3 regions of the Thalassolituus hydrocarboniclasticus genome follow, and region 3 is predicted to be linked to each of the others. Evidence: predicted binding sites of a transcription regulator. Region 3 holds the regulator's gene; each other region holds the start of a gene.
The links. The regulator FNR, encoded in region 3, switches genes on or off when oxygen is low (the NO sensors DNR and NnrR bind a similar motif). The targets are predictions, from matches to a motif close to TTGATNTANATCAA.
Positions count from the first base shown of each region.

Region 1: a site for FNR is predicted at 2,652-2,665, ahead of HUF19_RS03870 (HP1242/YdcH family protein). Genes of this name have one in related genera too.
Region 2: a site for FNR is predicted at 1,234-1,247, ahead of HUF19_RS12325 (bacteriohemerythrin). Genes of this name have one in related genera too.

Region 1 covers NZ_CP054475.1:881,572-887,342, forward strand. Annotated here, with positions in the region: gene lipB (lipoyl(octanoyl) transferase LipB) at 1-475, shown strand, start outside; gene lipA (lipoyl synthase) at 477-1,439, shown strand; gene HUF19_RS03865 (TorF family putative porin) at 1,570-2,244, shown strand; gene HUF19_RS03870 (HP1242/YdcH family protein) at 2,309-2,548, opposite strand; gene HUF19_RS03875 (response regulator) at 2,693-3,853, shown strand; gene trxC (thioredoxin TrxC) at 3,847-4,284, opposite strand; gene HUF19_RS03885 (GreA/GreB family elongation factor) at 4,644-5,006, opposite strand; gene dsbD (protein-disulfide reductase DsbD) at 5,202-5,771, opposite strand, start outside.
Region 2 covers NZ_CP054475.1:2,754,811-2,760,581, forward strand. Annotated here, with positions in the region: gene HUF19_RS12320 (SLC13 family permease) at 1-617, shown strand, start outside; gene HUF19_RS12325 (bacteriohemerythrin) at 690-1,160, opposite strand; gene HUF19_RS12330 (Tim44 domain-containing protein) at 1,425-2,285, shown strand; gene HUF19_RS12335 (adenosine deaminase) at 2,409-3,461, opposite strand; gene HUF19_RS12340 (isopenicillin N synthase family dioxygenase) at 3,475-4,455, opposite strand; gene HUF19_RS12345 (BMP family ABC transporter substrate-binding protein) at 4,787-5,771, opposite strand, start outside.
Region 3 covers NZ_CP054475.1:2,277,818-2,283,588, forward strand. Annotated here, with positions in the region: gene HUF19_RS09995 (heavy metal translocating P-type ATPase) at 1-1,812, shown strand, start outside; gene ccoS (cbb3-type cytochrome oxidase assembly protein CcoS) at 1,816-2,010, shown strand; gene HUF19_RS10005 (sulfite exporter TauE/SafE family protein) at 2,007-2,669, shown strand; gene fnr (fumarate/nitrate reduction transcriptional regulator Fnr) at 2,755-3,522, shown strand; gene HUF19_RS10015 (hypothetical protein) at 3,778-4,272, shown strand; gene ttcA (tRNA 2-thiocytidine(32) synthetase TtcA) at 4,395-5,246, shown strand; gene HUF19_RS10025 (hypothetical protein) at 5,284-5,771, opposite strand, start outside.

The sequences.
Region 1 (5,771 bases), 1.4 Mb from region 3:
GCATGTGCTTATGCCGGGCGATATCCCGGTGGTGCAGAGTGACCGTGGCGGACAGGTTACCTATCATGGGCCGGGTCAGCTGGTGGTCTATCTGATGGTGGATATCAAACGCCTTGGCTGGGGTCCGCGGGCACTGGTATCGGCGATTGAGCGTGCCATCGTGGCTACACTCAGCGAGTGGCAGATTGATTCTGCTCCGCGTGAAGATGCCCCCGGTGTGTATGTCGGTGGGCGCAAGATTGCCTCACTCGGGCTGCGTATTAAAAATGGCCGCTCCTTTCATGGTCTGGCTCTGAATATCGATATGGATCTGGAGCCCTTTCAGCGTATCAATCCCTGCGGCTATGCCGGCATGCAGATGACCCAGATGCGTGATGAAACTGATCTGCCGCTGAACATTGAGGCGGTGATTGCTTCCTTACAACAACAGTTGCTGGCTGAGCTGAATGCCGGCAGCGAAGCGCCCGGAGCGTGACATGACAGATAAGGCGAAAGTGGTTCAAGGCGAGAAATTGCGCGGCGCAGAAAAAGTCGCCCGTATTCCGATTAAGGTCATTCCTACCGAAGAGTTACCGCGTAAACCCGACTGGATTCGTGTGCGCATTCCGGCTTCGCCGAAGATCAACGAAATCAAACAGAAGCTGCGCAAGCACAAGCTGCACACCGTGTGTGAAGAGGCCAGCTGCCCGAACATCGGTGAGTGTTTTGGTGGCGGTACGGCAACTTTCATGATCATGGGTGATATCTGTACCCGCCGCTGTCCGTTCTGCGATGTGGGTCATGGCCGTCCGAATCCGCTGGATGTGGATGAGCCGATCAATCTGGCTACTGCCATTGCCGATATGGGCCTGAAATACGTAGTGATAACCTCGGTTGACCGTGACGATCTGCGTGATGGCGGCGCCCAGCATTTTGCCGATTGCATCCGTCTGACCCGCGAGCACAGTCCTTCGATTCAGGTCGAAACCCTGGTGCCGGACTTCCGTGGCCGTATGGAAATTGCCCTCGATATTCTCAGCGAAACGCCACCGGATGTGTTTAACCACAATCTGGAAACCGTGCCGCGTTTGTACAAAGAATGCCGTCCGGGTTCTGATTACCAGTGGTCGCTGACGCTGCTGAAAGAATATAAGGCCCGCCGTCCTGAGGTGGTGACTAAATCCGGCCTGATGCTGGGGCTGGGGGAAACCAACGAAGAAGTCATTGAGGTGATGAAAGATATGCGCGCGCATAACATTGATCACATCACGCTGGGGCAATATCTGCAGCCGAGTAAAAATCACTCACCGGTTAAGCGCTTTGCAACTCCGGAAGAGTTTAAAGAGCTGGGTGATATCGCCAAGAGTCTGGGTTTCCTGCGTGTGACCAGCGGCCCGCTGGTACGCTCGTCTTATCATGCGGATCTGCAGGCGCAGGGCGAAGACGTTGGCGGACTGTAAAATGGTGTGGGCCGTGATTCTGTAGCGGCTCTTTCTGTGAACGTTATTGGATTGTGAAACCTTGGGCGGTGATTATGTAACCGCTCTGTGATAGACATAGGGTTCCTGTTTAATCCATTGAGGGAACCCTATGAAACGTTCGACCCTGCTGGCTATTCCGGCTTTTTTGGCACTCTCGTCTGCGGCATCTGCTGCCACCGTGACGTATAACGCCGCTTTTGTCTCAAATTACCTGTTCCGTGGTCTGACCATGACCGATGACGGCCCGGCTTTGCAGGGCGGTGCGGATGTGAAAAACGGTAATGCCTATGCGGGTGCCTGGTTCTCCAATGTTGATAAGCCGGACGGTGCAGAAGGTCTGCCAGTCGAGATGGACGTGTATTTTGGCTATAACAACCAGTTCGATGGATTTAACCTCGATATGGGTGTGCGCACTTACAACACGCTGTTTGATGTGGGTCGTGAAGAGACCGAATTCAAACTGGGTACCAGCCCGGCCAAAGGTCTGTCTGTCAATATGCACCGTGGCGTAAAGGCTCAGTACTGGTATCCGGAAGTCACTTTCGAAAAACACCTGCCTCAGCGCCTCTATCTGGACGTAGCCGTTGGTATGTGGATGGTGGATGACGCTGACGATAAAGCGCTGACTGCCCGGGTTGAACTGGCCCGTGATTTCCCCGAATTCCATAAGATTGATCTGTTTGTCGCCGCCGACTTTATCAGCGATGAAACCCCTTATGGCGACAATAACGATAAAGACGATTCTGATCTGAATTTCGTTATTGGTGTGCGCAAAAACTTCTGATAAGTGACGCGTTATCCACAAAAAAGCCCGGAAATCCGGGCTTTTTTGTGTCTGGCAGAAATGCTCAGGCGCTTTTCAGCATCGCATAGAGGTCATCCTTCAGATGCAGGCGGCGCATTTTCAGGCCCTCCAGACGCTCATCTGAGGCTGCCTCAACAGCTTCTTCAATTTTGCGTACTTCCCGGTCCACTTCATGATACTCGTCAAACAGGCGGGCGAAATGGCGGTCTTTCATTTTCAGTGTGCGGATCTGATCGCTCATATCCGGGAACTCTCGGTGCAGGTCGTGGTGTTCAATTGTCATTATCGGGCCTCCTTTGAAGATGCTTTCAGATTGCCTGCTCTGACAGAAAGCCTCTTGATACAGATCAGGCCAATCCCTGTTGTTTACAGGGGCTTTGCTATAGTTGATACAGATCAAATATCTGACGGCCTCAGGGAGAGGGATATGAGTTGTAACAACGTGGCGCTGCTTGATGATGAAATCAGTATGATCAGGCTGCTTGAACGTGCTCTGGATAACTATGATGTACAGGCATTTACCGACCCGGAGGGATTCCTGAATAACCTGCGTCCGGAGACGGACTGCATCTTGCTGGATATTCAGATGCCGGGGCGTGATGGCTATGAAATTTGCCGTATGCTGCGTTCCCGTGAAGCAACACGCCATACGCCGATTCTGTTTGTCTCAGGTCAGAGTGATCTGGAGCAGCGTCTGCAGGGTTATGCGGCGGGCGCCGATGATTTTATCTGCAAGCCTTTCAACATCGACGAGATGCGCGCCAAGGTTGAACGCGCTCTGCTCAGTAAAGAGCAGCGGGAAATTCTGCAGTCGTCGGCTGATGAGGCCCGTCAGGCGGCATTTGAGGCGATGACGCATTCCGCTGAGCAGGGAGAAATCAGCCGGTTTATCGAACAGGTTATGGGCTGTAAGAGCCGCGAACAACTGGCCTCTGTGCTGATTGCCAGCCTGAAAAACTTTGGTCTGAATGCTGTTTTAGCCTGCTGGACGGGGCCTGAGTTCTGTTTTGTCTCCCATGCTGAGCAGGTGCGCCCACTGGAGTCGGAGTTATTGCTGAGCTGCCGCGAGGGCGCACGGATCATTGAGCTGGAAAAGCGCATGATCGTGAACTTTGGCAATGCCTCAGTGCTGATCAAAAATGTCCCCTGGCAGGAAAAAGCCCGTTATGGCCGGATTAAAGACCACCTGTGTGTACTGATGAGCGGTGTTCATGCGCGTTTGCAATCGCTTTCGACCGAACACAAGCTGCAGCAGCAACAGACGCTGCTGGATGCTCTGGATGATGTGGAATACGCCTTACAGCACCTGCAGCAGCGTCAGGATCAGGGACTGAACAGTGCCCGTGAAACCGTGCAGGAACTGGAGCTGGAGTTATCAGAAGAACTGTTGCTGCTCAATCTCGATCCGGATCAGGAGCGGCATCTGATGCAGCTGGTGCGCAATCACATCAGTCAGCTGGAGCAGTTATACCGCAGCAGTGCCGATGTGACAGGCCCGCTGCAGCCGGTGCTGCAGGCGCTGGCCGATATTGCCGGACAGCGTCCGGCGGCTGACCGCACCGGTACGGCTGCTTATTCTGTTCAGTGAATCTTGCTCAGCGCTGCCTGCAGCCATTGCTGTAGTTGTGGCGCCGGCAACGCGCCTGCCAGACGATCAATTTCCTTTCCCTGATGATAAACAATCAGCGTCGGAATACTGCGGATGCCGAGTTGTGCACTGGTTTGCTGTGCCTGTTCGGTGTTGACCTTGGCGAAGCGCAGCTGTTGCTGCATCTGCCCGCACAGCTGGGTAAATACCGGCGCCATCATCTGACAGGGGCCGCACCAGCTGGCCCAGAAATCGACCACCACCGGCAGATCATTTTTCAGCAGAAAGCGCTGGAAATTGCTGTCGTCCAGTTCCACCGGATGACCGTTGAATAAAGGCTGTTTGCAGCGCCCGCACTGGGCCTGCAGCTTTTGCTGCTGATCTTCAGGGATACGGTTAATGGCCGCACAGGATGGGCAGGTGTAATGCATGATGGAATCTCCGCGAAAACATGCCATCTATATGCGTCTTCGGGAATGAAGTTTCAAGGGCAGGGGGCTGGTCTGTCTTTTGTATATTGGCCCCCTGCGTTTATTTATGCCGGGTTTTGCTTCTTCGCGCGTTTATCGCGGCGTTTTTCTTTCAGCGTTTTGGCCGGCTGTTTCTTCTCTTGTTTTGCCATTGCAATATCTCCGTTCAGCGCTGCTGCTCTGTCTGCCGCAGGGACAGTGGCAGCTTGCGGGTAACTGAAGAGCTGTTTGTGCTGCAGGGTCTATTTAATGAGTGTTAACAGGCCCCGGGCACGCGACAAGTTAAGGGCTTCAAGGCGATGTCCTCCATTTCCGGATGGTCAGTTGATGACCTGAATAACGGTAAATGCAGAGCGGATGCCCATAACATTCACCGTACAGCTGTCGCCGGGTTGCAGGCCGCTCAGGGCTGCTCCCAGTGGCGAAAGAATGGAAATGCGGTACTTGCCAGGGTTGGCATCGGCCGGAGACGTCAGAACCACCGAAAAGCGTTCAGCGGATTGCAGCACCACCAGAGAATTCAGGCGGATAGCGCGCTGGTTTTCCGGGCTGCTTTGCCGCACATCGCTATAGGCTTTCAGCAGCTGTAAAGGGCTGCGGTAGCTGAAGGCATCCGTGGTCAGTAAATGCTGTTGCAGGCGCTGGCCTAATTGCCGCACCGGGTTGGGAATACAGGAAATCATGTTTCTCTCCATAACTGATAACAAACGTTATGTTGCGCCGGAGAGTGAGGTGCTCTCCGGCTCAGTTCTGGAAGGTTCTGGCCTGCGACAGGGGAAGGAGGTGTTTCATATAACGTTATTTCTCAATAGCTGTGAGGCGATCATAGCCCGGAGAAAATAAAAGGCAAGCCTGCTGCGGAGGCTTGCTGAATGCATTCAGGGCAGGTGTTTCCGGATATGGGCAACAAAGCGGTCTTTGCCAAGCTCTCCGACAATACGGGCGGCTGGCATTTCCTGCTGCTGACTGAAAAACAGAATGGTTGGCGGGCCGAATATGGCGTGTTTCTGCATAAAGGCAATCTGCTCGGCGCTGTTATCGGTGACGTCGAGCTGCAGCCAGAGGACGTTCTTCATCATCTGCTGTACATCGGGCTGGGCAAAGATTTCTTCCTCCATTACTTTGCAGCTGATGCACCAGTCGGCGTACAGATCGAGCATCACCGGTTGCTGGCTGGCCGCAATCTGTTTTTCGATCTCGGCTACAGAGCTGCTGCGGAAAAACGCCGACGAGTGCGCCGGGGTGCTGTTGCTGCCGATGAATTGCTGGCTGCCACTCAGTGGTTGTAATGGATTGCTGTTGCCCTGCAATACGCCGACAAAGGCGATGATGCCGTAGAGTAAAAATACCCAGGCCAGACCTTTGACCAGCCGCTGTATACCGCTGGCGGCCGGTTCCAGTGCGCCGAGGCTGATGCCGTAAAACAGGGCCAGCAGTGCCCACAGCAG
Region 2 (5,771 bases), 480 kb from region 3:
GGGATAACAATAAACGTATTACCCTCGCCATTTTTGTCATCACCGTATTGTGCTGGATTTTCAGTGCTCCGCTGAATGCCTGGCTCGGCAAATTTGCATCCTTTGACAGTATTATTGGTATCAGCGCCATTATTGCACTGGCCACCAGTGGCGTGGTGAGCTGGAAAGATATTGAAAAAACCACCGACTGGAGTGTGCTGTTATTGTTCGGTGGCGGTCTGTGCCTCAGTGCCATTTTAAAAGCCACCGGCACCAGTGAATTTCTGGCGCACAGTATTGGCGATTTTCTGCACTCCGGCGGCACTCTCGTAGCACTGCTGAGTATTGTGACCTTTGTGGTGTTTCTTACCGAGTTTGCCAGCAACACCGCCAGCGCCGCACTGTTAGTACCGGTATTTGCGGCCATTGCCGACAGCCTGGGTGTATCACCGGTTATTCTGTCGGCGCTGATTGCCATCGCCGCCTCCTGTGCCTTTATGCTGCCGGTCGCCACACCACCCAATGCCATCGTATTCGGCAGCGGTTATGTGCAGCAAAGTGAAATGATGCGCGTGGGTATCTGGCTGAATCTGGCCTGCATTATTGTGCTGACCCTGTTTGCCTGGTTGTTCTGGTAAAGAGGAGTTTCTCAGCGAAACGCGCATAAAAAAACGGCTGAGGTTTTACTCAGCCGTTTTTTATTTCGCCGCTCAGGCGTTGGAGGTAGTGTTGCCGAAAATCCGCTTTAATGCCGAATTAATCCAGCCTGCTTCACGCTTCAGCACTTTTTTTACCACCGGCACATAATCGACATCCTCGTGGCGGATATGCTGAATAAGCCACGCCATTAATGACGTACGCACCCGGCGGGCAATACCAAACGGATCGCGGCCGCTGGTCAGCTCTTCCTGCATACGCGCAATTTTATCTTCGAAGCGGCGATGCACCATCTGGTGCGCGCTCAGCAAAACATAACCCGCCTGATTCATTAACTGCTCTTCAAACACAAAATGATCCAGGGTGTAGTCACGCAGGCGCTCCATAACGTCGAAAACCTCATCCACGTTTTCAGAGCTGATCGCTCGTGTCAGATCATTGATGTAATACACAATCTGGCGATGCTGGGCATCAATCACTTCAATTCCCAGATTCAGGTCAGCGGTCCACTCATACATTTCCATAGCCGGAACATCCTTTCGCTGTTGTTTTTATTAATATACTCCGGCGAGTCTAGTTAAATGGCCTGATCTGAAATTGATCTGAATCAATTCCCACACACTTTGAAAGGTCAAATTCACGCAAAATACAACGTCCATCACATTTACGATTCCTGCCAATTCCGTGCATGACGACCCCCTCTCACTGCCCTATGATGCATGCCTGAAAATGGCTTTTCTGCAGAAACCTATGCAGAAAGAGCCGCATAAAAATACAACGAGGATACTATGAAAGCCTTCTGGACCCTGTTCACCGCCCTGATGCTTACCTTCGGACTTGCCAGCACCGCGGATGCCGCACGCTTTGGCTCCGGTGGTTTTGGCAAATCCAAAGCTGTGCCTTTCCAACAGAAAAAAGCCACTCCGGATCAGACCCAGAAACAGCAGCCAGCCAACAGCGCCCGTCCGGGCAGCGGTCTGGGTAAAGGCTTGCTGGGTGGTTTACTGGCCGGTGGCCTGTTCGCCTACCTGCTGGGCAGCGGCGCCTTTGAAGGCATTCAGATGATGGATATTCTGCTGCTGGCGCTGGTTGGTTTTGTTCTGTTCAAGCTGTTGCGTGGCCGCGCCGCTCAGCACAATGCGCCACAGAGTGCTTATTCCGCTGCCGGCAATGCTGCTCAGCAACGTCAGAGCTTCGATATGGGTAATCTCGCCGACAACGGTGCTGCTGCCACTTCTGGCAACAGCGCCGCTTTTGCTGCCGAAGCCAGCATTGATCTGCCAGCCGGTTTTGATCAGCAGGCCTTTATCGACGGTGCCTTACAGCACTACCGTGAAGTACAGGAAGCCTGGAATCAGGGCAACCTCGATACCATTGCTGAATACGTCAGCCCGGGCCTGTATGCCGCCCTCGCCAACCAGCGCAACCGTATGATGGTGCCACCACAAACCGAAGTGCTGGATTTAAGCGCCGAAATCGTCGCCGCCGGTCAGGCCGGAGACACCGCCGAAATCAGCCTGCTGTTTAAAGGCCGCGTACGCGACCTGCTGGAAAAATCCGAAGACGGTATTTTTGATATCTGGCATCTGGAGCGTGATCTGAGCAAAGACAACGCGCCATGGCTGATCGTGGGCATTCAGGCCGAATAAAACGGCCGGTTTTCCTTTCATCTGCTTTAACGCAACAGGGCAGCACAATGTGCTGCCCTGTTGCGTTAAGACCGCTATCAATCTTTTGGCGCTACCTTGGTGGGCAACCGCCTTCTGACAACCTCAGGCCGCAATCGCCTGTTCCAGTTTTTCCAGTAATAACGCTTTTTGTTCCGTACTGATAAAGCTGGCCTGAATACTGTTGGCGGCCAGCTGCGCAGCCTGCCCGCAGGTCATCCCGAGATGATCCGCCAGCGCCTGATAATTGGCCAGCAGATAGCCACCAAAAAACGCCGGATCATCGGCATTAACGGTAACGCACAAACCGCGCTGCAGTAATTGCAGAATCGGATGTTCGCTCATGTGCTGGTAGACCTTTAAACGGGTATTCGACAGCGGACATACGGTTAACGGTATACCTTCGGCTGCCAGACGATCCATCATTGCTTCACTGTCAGTACAGCGCACACCATGGTCGATACGCTCAACCTTTAAAATATCGAGCGCCCCTTCGATATAAGCAATCGGGCCTTCTTCACCGGCGTGGGCCACCCGGTGCAAACCAAGTTCAGCAGCGGCAGCAAAGACTTTGGCAAACTTTTCCGGCGGGTTACCCAGTTCGGAAGAGTCGAGGCCAACACCGATGAATAAATGCAGATACGGAATTGCCTGCTCCAGGGTGACAAAGGCCGCTTCTTCACTCAAATGGCGCAGGAAGCACAGAATCAGACCGCTGCTGATACCGAGCTGCTGCTGACCATCGGCCAGGGCGCGGCTGATACCATCAAGCACGGTTTCCATGCTGATCCCGCGCTCTGTGTGGGTCTGCGGATCAAAGAAAGGCTCAATATGCACAACGCCTTCGTCATGGCAGCGCTGCAGATACGCCCAGGTTAAGTCGTAAAAATCCTGCTCGGTACGCAGCACGTCGGCGCACTGGTAATAGATATCGAGAAAGGACTGCAGGTTGGTAAAGTTATAGGCCTGGCGGATCTGATCCACATCCTGATAAGGCAACTGGATGCCATTGCGTGCCGCCAGAGCAAACATCAGCTCGGGCTCCAGTGAACCTTCCAGGTGCAGGTGCAGTTCGGTTTTAGGCAAGGCCCGTAAAAAAGCGTCGTCAGCAACCTCTGCTGCACGACTGGTTGTCAGAAAGTGTTCAAATCCGCTCATGGTGGTCTCCCGGTCAGCCTTCGTCCTGAGTGCGATAGGCATAGGTGGCGGCAAAGCGCGACAGAATCCACTCGCCACTGGTGATTAAAGGATAGCGTGCATTTCGCTCGGCAGTGATGCAGCTCGGAATACAGGTTACCGGTGTGTCATAACGTGGCTCGACAAAAAACGGCATGGAATAACGGTGTACGCCCGCTGCCAGATTACGCACCCGGTGCTGGGTAGACAGATAAAAGTCATTGGTCCAGCGCTGCATAAGATCACCGATATTCACCACCAGCGCATCTTTTACTGGCGGTGCCGCCACCCATTCACCCTGTGCATTGCAGACTTCCAGACCGCCGACATCGTCCTGCAGCAGCAGGGTCAGGCAACCGTAATCGGTGTGGGCTCCGGCGGCCTTGGTCTCGTCATCAACCACCTGATCGGCCGGACGGGGTGGATAGTGAATCATGCGCAGCACCGAAGTATGCTGATCATCGAAATACTGGTTAAAGAAGTCATCGGGTAACTGCAGTGCAATCGCCATGGCTTTTAACAGACGGCGGGCAACACTCATTAACAGCCCGTAATGCTGATTCATCTGCTGCTGGAAACCGGGTAATACGCCGTACTGGTTCGGGCCATACAATTTCGGGAAGGCTTTAACAACCGGGTGCTCAGGGTGAATATCGAGCGCCATATCGAAGGTTTCTTTCCAGTCGCTGGGCTTGCTCGGGTCGAGCTGCTCGGCGCCGGCGCTGCCCCAGCCACGATGATTGCTGCTGTTGGCAATCAGCATCTGTTGTTTCAGCTCTTCCGGCTGGGCAAAAAATGTTTTCGCCAGAGCAAACATGCTCTCCAGCTGGGCTGAGGAAATACCGTGCCCCTGAATATAGAAAAAACCGATTTCACGGCAAGCCTGGTCAATTTTATCCACGACCGGCAGCCAGTGTTCACGCTGATCGCTGAACAGCGGGGAAATATCAATGAGGGGAACATTATTCATCGTCATAGTTCGTGCCTTCTTTATTTAAAAATAAGCACCCGGCGGCCAACAAGAGTCTTACCAACATCCGTACCCGGCAGGTGTCTTTTTACGCACAGACAATTTGTCGGGCATAAAAAGAAGTCCGGTATTCACTCTTACCAAGAGGGTATTTTGGAACCGCGTTTATGCTGCTGTGTTGCGCACAGCCGATAAAGGCGTTTCCCTTCTTACCAAGAGAATGGCGTCTTGGGCTCTTATGGTCTGGCTTCCATGCAGACAGAGCGGCTAAAGCCGCTCTGCCGGAACAATGACAGCAGGGCCTGTTAACACTAATTAAACAGGCCCAGGGTCAGTATTATTTCGGGATAGTAGCGTCAATGCCTTCAACAAACCAGTTAACACCGGCAAGTTCGGTATCGGTCAGAGTGTGACCGGCAGGCACCACTTCTTTACCCTGGTTGTCTGTGATCGGACCTGTGAACGGATGGAATTCACCGGATTTGATTTTAGCCTGCATATCGTTCACGGCTTTCTTAACATCCGCTGGCAGGTTGTCGTTCATAGAAGCAACAGACAGCATATCTTCAGCGAAACCACCCCAGAAATCCTGTGGTGCCCAGGTACCCGCTTTCACTTTCTCGATCACATCGATGTAGTGTGGTGCCCAGTCGTCACGGATAGAGAACATATGCGCAGTCGGAGCAAACTTGCTCATGTCAGATGCCTGACCTACCGCTTTAACACCACGCTTTTCCGCAGCCATTAATGGCGCCGGAGAGTCAGTGTGCTGAATCAGTACGTCAACGCCCTGGTCGATCAGAGCATTAGCCGCTTCGCTTTCTTTAACCGGGTCGTACCAGGTGCTTACCCACATGATCTTGATTTTAACATCCGGATTTACGGCTTTAGCCGCCATATATACGGAGTTAATATCACGGATTACTTCAGGGATAGGGAACGATGCGATGTAACCGATGGTATTGGTTTTGGTCATCATACCGGCAGCAGTACCGGACAGGTAACGGCCTTCATAGGTACGCAGCGCATAGGTCGACATGTTTTTGCTGCGTTTGTAACCGGTAGCGTGTTCAAAAGTAACCTTAGGGAAACGCTTGGCCACTTTCTCAGTCGGGTTCATAAAACCGAATGAGGTGGTGAAGATAATATCATTGCCGCTCTGCGCCATCTGACGGATAACACGCTCAGCATCAGCACCTTCAGGTACTTTCTCAACGAAGGTGGTTTTTACTTTATCGCCAAAATGTTCTTCAACCTGCTGACGGGCGCGATCGTGCTCATAAGACCAGCCATAATCTCCCACCGGACCAACGTATACGAAG
Region 3 (5,771 bases):
GGCATGGCTGAGCAATACGAATTCTTTATGCGCCTGGCATCCATGGTCATGACCCTGCCGGTGGTGCTGTTCAGTGCGCGGCCGTTCTTTACCGCCGCCCTGCGCGACCTGAAAACCCGCCATCTGACGATGGACGTGCCGGTCTCGCTGGCGATTATCCTCGCCTTCTGCTCAAGTATCTGGAGCACCTTCAATCAGGGCATTGAGGTCTATTTCGACTCAGTCTGTATGTTCACCTTCTTCCTGCTGCTTGGCCGCTTTCTGGAGATGCGCGCCCGCCACCGCATGGGCAAAGCCGGTAATAACCTGCTGACGTTGCTGCCCAACATTGCTTTGCGGGTCGGTGACGACGGTGTTGAGCAGATTATAGCCAGTGAAGATATCCGTATCGGTGATGTGCTGCGCCTGAAACCCGGCCATGCCATTCCCGCCGATGGTGTTGTCATTGAAGGCCGCAGCTCGGTTGACGAAGCGGCACTGACCGGCGAATACCTGCCGATCAGCAAAAAAGCCGGTGACCGGCTGATCGGCGGCACCTTTAACGTTGAAAGTCCGCTGCTGATGAAGGTTACCGCGACCGGCGCTGAAGCGCAGTTATCGACCATCATGCGCCTGATGGACCGCGCCCAGCAGGAGAAGCCACGCGCGGCGCTGCTGGCCGACAAAATTGCCAGCCATTTCGTGGCCGCGGTGCTGATTGTCTCCAGCTCGGTATTTACGTTCTGGTGGCTGCAGGGCGATGAGCACGCCTTCTTTATTGCCCTCAGCGTACTGGTTGTCACCTGCCCCTGTGCGCTGTCACTGGCTACGCCGACCGCACTGACGGCCGCCACGGCAGCCCTGCGCGAACGCGGCCTGCTGATCAGCAAAGGCCATGTGCTTGAGGTGTTGCCACAGGTTAACCGCGTGGTGTTCGATAAAACCGGCACCCTGACCCAGGGCAAACTGACGCTGGAACAGGTTGAAACCCTGGCTGATCTGGATGAAACCCAGGTGCTGGCGCTGATCGCCGGTCTGGAGAAACACTCGACCCACCCTATTGCCCGCGCTTTCCGTGCCATAAAAGCAGCTGCCGTAGAGAACACCGAACAAACCGCCGGTCAGGGAATCTGCGGCCAGTGGAACGGTCTGACCCTGCGTTTTGGCCGCGCGGACTACGCCTGGCCCGCAGCAGACTTAGCGCTTCCCGACCCGGCTGCAGCCGGTCAGTGGCTGTTGCTCGCCAGCGATCAGCAACCGCTGGCCTGGGTACGCCTGAACGACAGTCTGCGCCGTAACGCCGCGGCCATCATCAGCGGTCTGCAGCAGCGTGGCATTGCCGTTTCCCTGCTGACCGGCGACCCCGGCGCATCAGGCCAGACCGTTGCCAATGCGCTCGGCATCACAGATCTGCAGACCGGCGTCTCACCGGAACAGAAACTGGCCGCAGTGCGCGCCTGGCAGCAGGCCGGTGAGCGGGTCATGATGGTGGGTGACGGTATTAACGATGTGCCGGTGCTGGCCGGTGCTGATATTGCTCTGGCGGTTAATGAAGCCACCGATCTGGCCAAGACCAACGCCGACGCCATGCTCACCAATGGCCGCCTGGAAACCCTGCTGACGGCGTTGGACGGCGCGGTGAAAACCCGCCGTATTATTGCGCAGAACATCAGCTGGTCTTTGCTGTACAATCTCATCGCTCTGCCGGTGGCAGCCGCAGGCTTTGTTCCGCCCTGGGCCGCGGCCATTGGTATGTCTTTCAGTTCGCTGCTGGTCGTCACCAATGCCCTGCGCCTGAACCGCCTGCCAGCTCCCCAATCTTCTGAGGTGTGATCGATGGATATCATTTACGTGCTGGTGCCACTGTCGCTGCTGCTGATCGGCATTGCCGTGCTGATCTTTTTCTGGGCGGTGAAGAGCGGCCAGTTTGAAGATATGGAATCCCCCGCCCACCGTATTCTGTTTGATGACGATGAGCCGCTCAGTCGCCACCATGACGACAGCGATCAGACTCCGTCTGACAAGCCATGATTGAACCGCTGTCGCTGCTGACCGCCTTCCTGCTGGGCCTGTTTGGCTCCAGCCACTGCCTGGTGATGTGCGGCGGTATCGCCGCCGCTATGGGTAGCCAGGCCGGGACGCAGCGTGTCCGTGTCACCCTGCTGTTTAACGGCGGCCGGATTCTGAGTTACAGCATTGCCGGTCTGCTTGTTGCCAGCGCGGGCCTGTGGTTACAGAGCCAGCATCAGTGGCTGATGCTGGCGCTGCGCAGCCTGGCCGCGCTGATGCTGATTCTGATGGGTCTGTATATCGCCCGCTGGTCACTGCTGCTGACCCGTATTGAACAGCTGGGACAGGGCATCTGGAAATACCTGCAACCTCTGACCCGCCGCTTTATGCAATCCCCGCGTGCGCTCGACCGTTTCTGGCTGGGCATGCTCTGGGGGTGGTTGCCCTGCGGCCTGATTTACAGCACGTTAAGCTGGGTGGCAGCCAATGGCCAGCCGTTACTGGGGGCCGCCGCGATGTTCGCCTTTGGTCTGGGTACCCTGCCGGCGTTGTTTGCCAGCACACTGGCGGCCAGCGTACTGACCCCTTTATTAAGCAACCAGCACGTGCGTCAGCTTGCCGGTACACTGCTGATCGTCTTCGGACTGTGGACTGCACTATCGGTCTGGTTGCTTTCTTGACAGATCGCACGCTAATGCCGAACATAGCCGCAACTGCTGCACTTGTTACATACTCCGTATATGGAGTTTCACTCAGGAATCAGTCATGAAAACGACACATGCTGCGCCTGCTCCACTGCGGGGCACTCAACCACACTGTCAGACCTGCTCACTGAATGCGCTTTGTCTGCCATTGTCTCTGAACGATTCCGATATGGAGCGCCTCGACGATATCATCCGTCGCGGCCGTCCGATTCAGAAAGGCCAGCTGTTATTCCAGCAGGGCGAGCCTTTCCAGTCTGTATTTGCCGTGCGTACCGGCGCGCTGAAAACCTACACTCTGGCCAGTAATGGCGAAGAACAGATTACCGGTTTCCACCTGGCCTCTGAGCTGGTCGGCCTGGCCGGCTACGATAACGGCAACTACCCGTTAACCGCCAAAGCACTGGAAACCACCACCGTCTGTGAAATTCCGCTGCAGCAACTCGACAGTCTGGCCGATGATCTGCCGGATCTGCGTAAGCAGCTGATGCGCACGATGGGCACCGAAATCCGTCATGATCAGAACATGATGCTGCTGCTCAGCAAGAAGAACGCCGAAGAGCGCGTAGCTTCCTTCCTGATTGATATTTCCCAGCGCTATTCACGTCGTGGTTTCTCGGCCAGTCATTTCCGTCTGCCGATGTCGCGGGTCGATATCAGTAACTATCTGGGCCTGGCGGTTGAAACCATCAGCCGCGTGTTTACCCGCTTCCAGAAAAACGGGCTGATCGAAACCCAGGGCAAAGAAGTGATCCTGCAGGACGCCGATATGCTGTATGAACTGGCGGGCCTGAATACCGAAAAAGAGTGTGCTGCTCACCCGCAAGAGTAAGTGCCGGAGCAGGCACAGCAAAAAAGCTAAAAAACCGGCCTCTGGCCGGTTTTTTTATGCCCGCCTGCTGACCCGACGCCCTCTGGTACGGGAAATGCTTTCACCAGAATAAAGGCTGAACCGTTGTGGTTTTTCTGGCGCCGGTTTCCAAACGCTCTATTGGCAATTGGTATAAAACCGCAGCAGATAAAATAATCTGATCTAAGATTGCAGAAACAACGTCATTCAGCCGATATGACGTATATGGAGGTGACTATGGGCATCTGCGCAAACGAACTGACCCGCTGGGTCATCCAGCCAACCCTGCAACGCATCGGCGTAACCAATCCGATGGCTTCTGCCCTGCTGCTGGCAACTGCGGCTCAGGAATCGGCTCTTGGCTCGCACCTCAAAGCCGCCGGTCAACGGGCGCTGGGCATTTACCGCATTCACAGTCTGACCCACCGACATGTATGGGACGCTTATCTGGCGCAACAGCCGGAACTGGCCAGCACCGTGCGCGGCCTGGCCAGCCAGCATGATTTTCTCAGTCATCCTCACGCTGAGCTGACCACTAATCTGTCTTATGCCACCGCTATTGCCTGGTTTATCTACGCCCGCAATGAGGATTTTGTTCTTCCTGCGGATGCCACCCCAGAGCAGCTCGCACGTTTATGGAAGCGTTTTTACCATCCGCGCAGCGGCGTCAGCATTGAAGAGTTCTGCGCCAGTTTCGGCGCCGCCACCGCCCTGCTCGACCGTGCAGCCTGAGCAGGCTCACGGTCCTGAAAACGCCTGAATACCTCTCCTTTTTAACTGCCTGACCTGTGCAGGCGGTTCCTTCACCCGGTGCATTCTGCTATAAAGCGGGCGCAATTATTCAGGGTGTTTTTATGATCGAATCCGCTGCCGAGCGCAAAGAGCAACTCGAGTTCAACAAACTGCAGAAGCGCCTGCGCCGTAATGTCGGCAAGGCCATCGAAGACTACCGCATGATCGAAGACGGCGATAAGGTCATGGTTTGCCTGTCCGGCGGTAAAGATTCGTACACCATGCTCGACATTCTGTTAAGCCTGCAGAAAAGCGCACCGATTCACTTTGATATCGTGGCGGTGAATATGGATCAGAAGCAGCCCGGATTTCCTGAACATGTGTTGCCGGAATACCTGAGCAAACTGGGCATTGAGTATCACATCGTTGAGAAAGATACCTACAGCGTGGTGAAAGAGATCATTCCGGAAGGTAAAACCACCTGCAGTCTGTGCTCACGCCTGCGTCGCGGCACCCTGTACGGCTTTGCCGAAAGCATCGGTGCGAACAAAATTGCCCTTGGTCATCACCGCGACGACATTATCGAAACCCTGTTCCTCAATATGTTCCATGGCGGCAAACTCAAGGCTATGCCACCGAAACTGCTGAGCGATGATAAGAAACACGTGCTGATCCGCCCGCTGGCTTATTGCAAAGAAAAAGACATCGAGAAATTTTCCCAGGCACGGGGCTTCCCGATCATTCCGTGCAACCTCTGTGGCTCACAGGAAAACCTGCAGCGTCAGAACATCAAGATGATGCTGGAGCAGTGGGACAGAGAACAGCCGGGACGCAGTGAGAATATCTTTGCCGCTATCTGTAATGTGGCGCCGTCACAATTGGGTGATACGCAGTTGTTTGATTTTGTCACCCTGCAGGATAAGCAGGACAAAGGTCATCTGTTTACCCGTCTGGATGTGGTTCAGATCGACTGATCTGACTGCTCTTTTTGGCTGGCAAAAGAAAAGGCGGTCATAAACCGCCTTGCAACATGCTGGTGACCAGCAGCTGATAATCCCCCGGCCCTTTCACAATAAACTCCATCTTATAACGCCGGTCGGTAATGATGGACTCCGCCAGCGCTGTCAGGTGACAGGCCGCACTGCTGAGTTCCGGCTGCGGCATTTGCAGACGGACCTGATACTGCTCTTCCAGCTCTTTTACCCGTACCGTTGAAATGGCCTGGGTTTCACTGCCGGCAATGCCTTTGCGGATCCATTGCAGATAAATACCGTGCGGGCCTTTGAAATTAGTACGGACAACGCGGATATAACCCTCACCGGCTTCCGATTTCCATGGGCAGACCCGCTGCACCTGATCAATCCAGACCGGCATTTTATAAACGCCGGCAAAGGGCCAGGTTTCACCTTCGGCGTCTGGCTGGTTATTGATCTCTGCGTCGGCGGCCAGAGCTGTATACGTCAGACAAACCGACAGCAAAGCCGTCATCATGCGTGCTG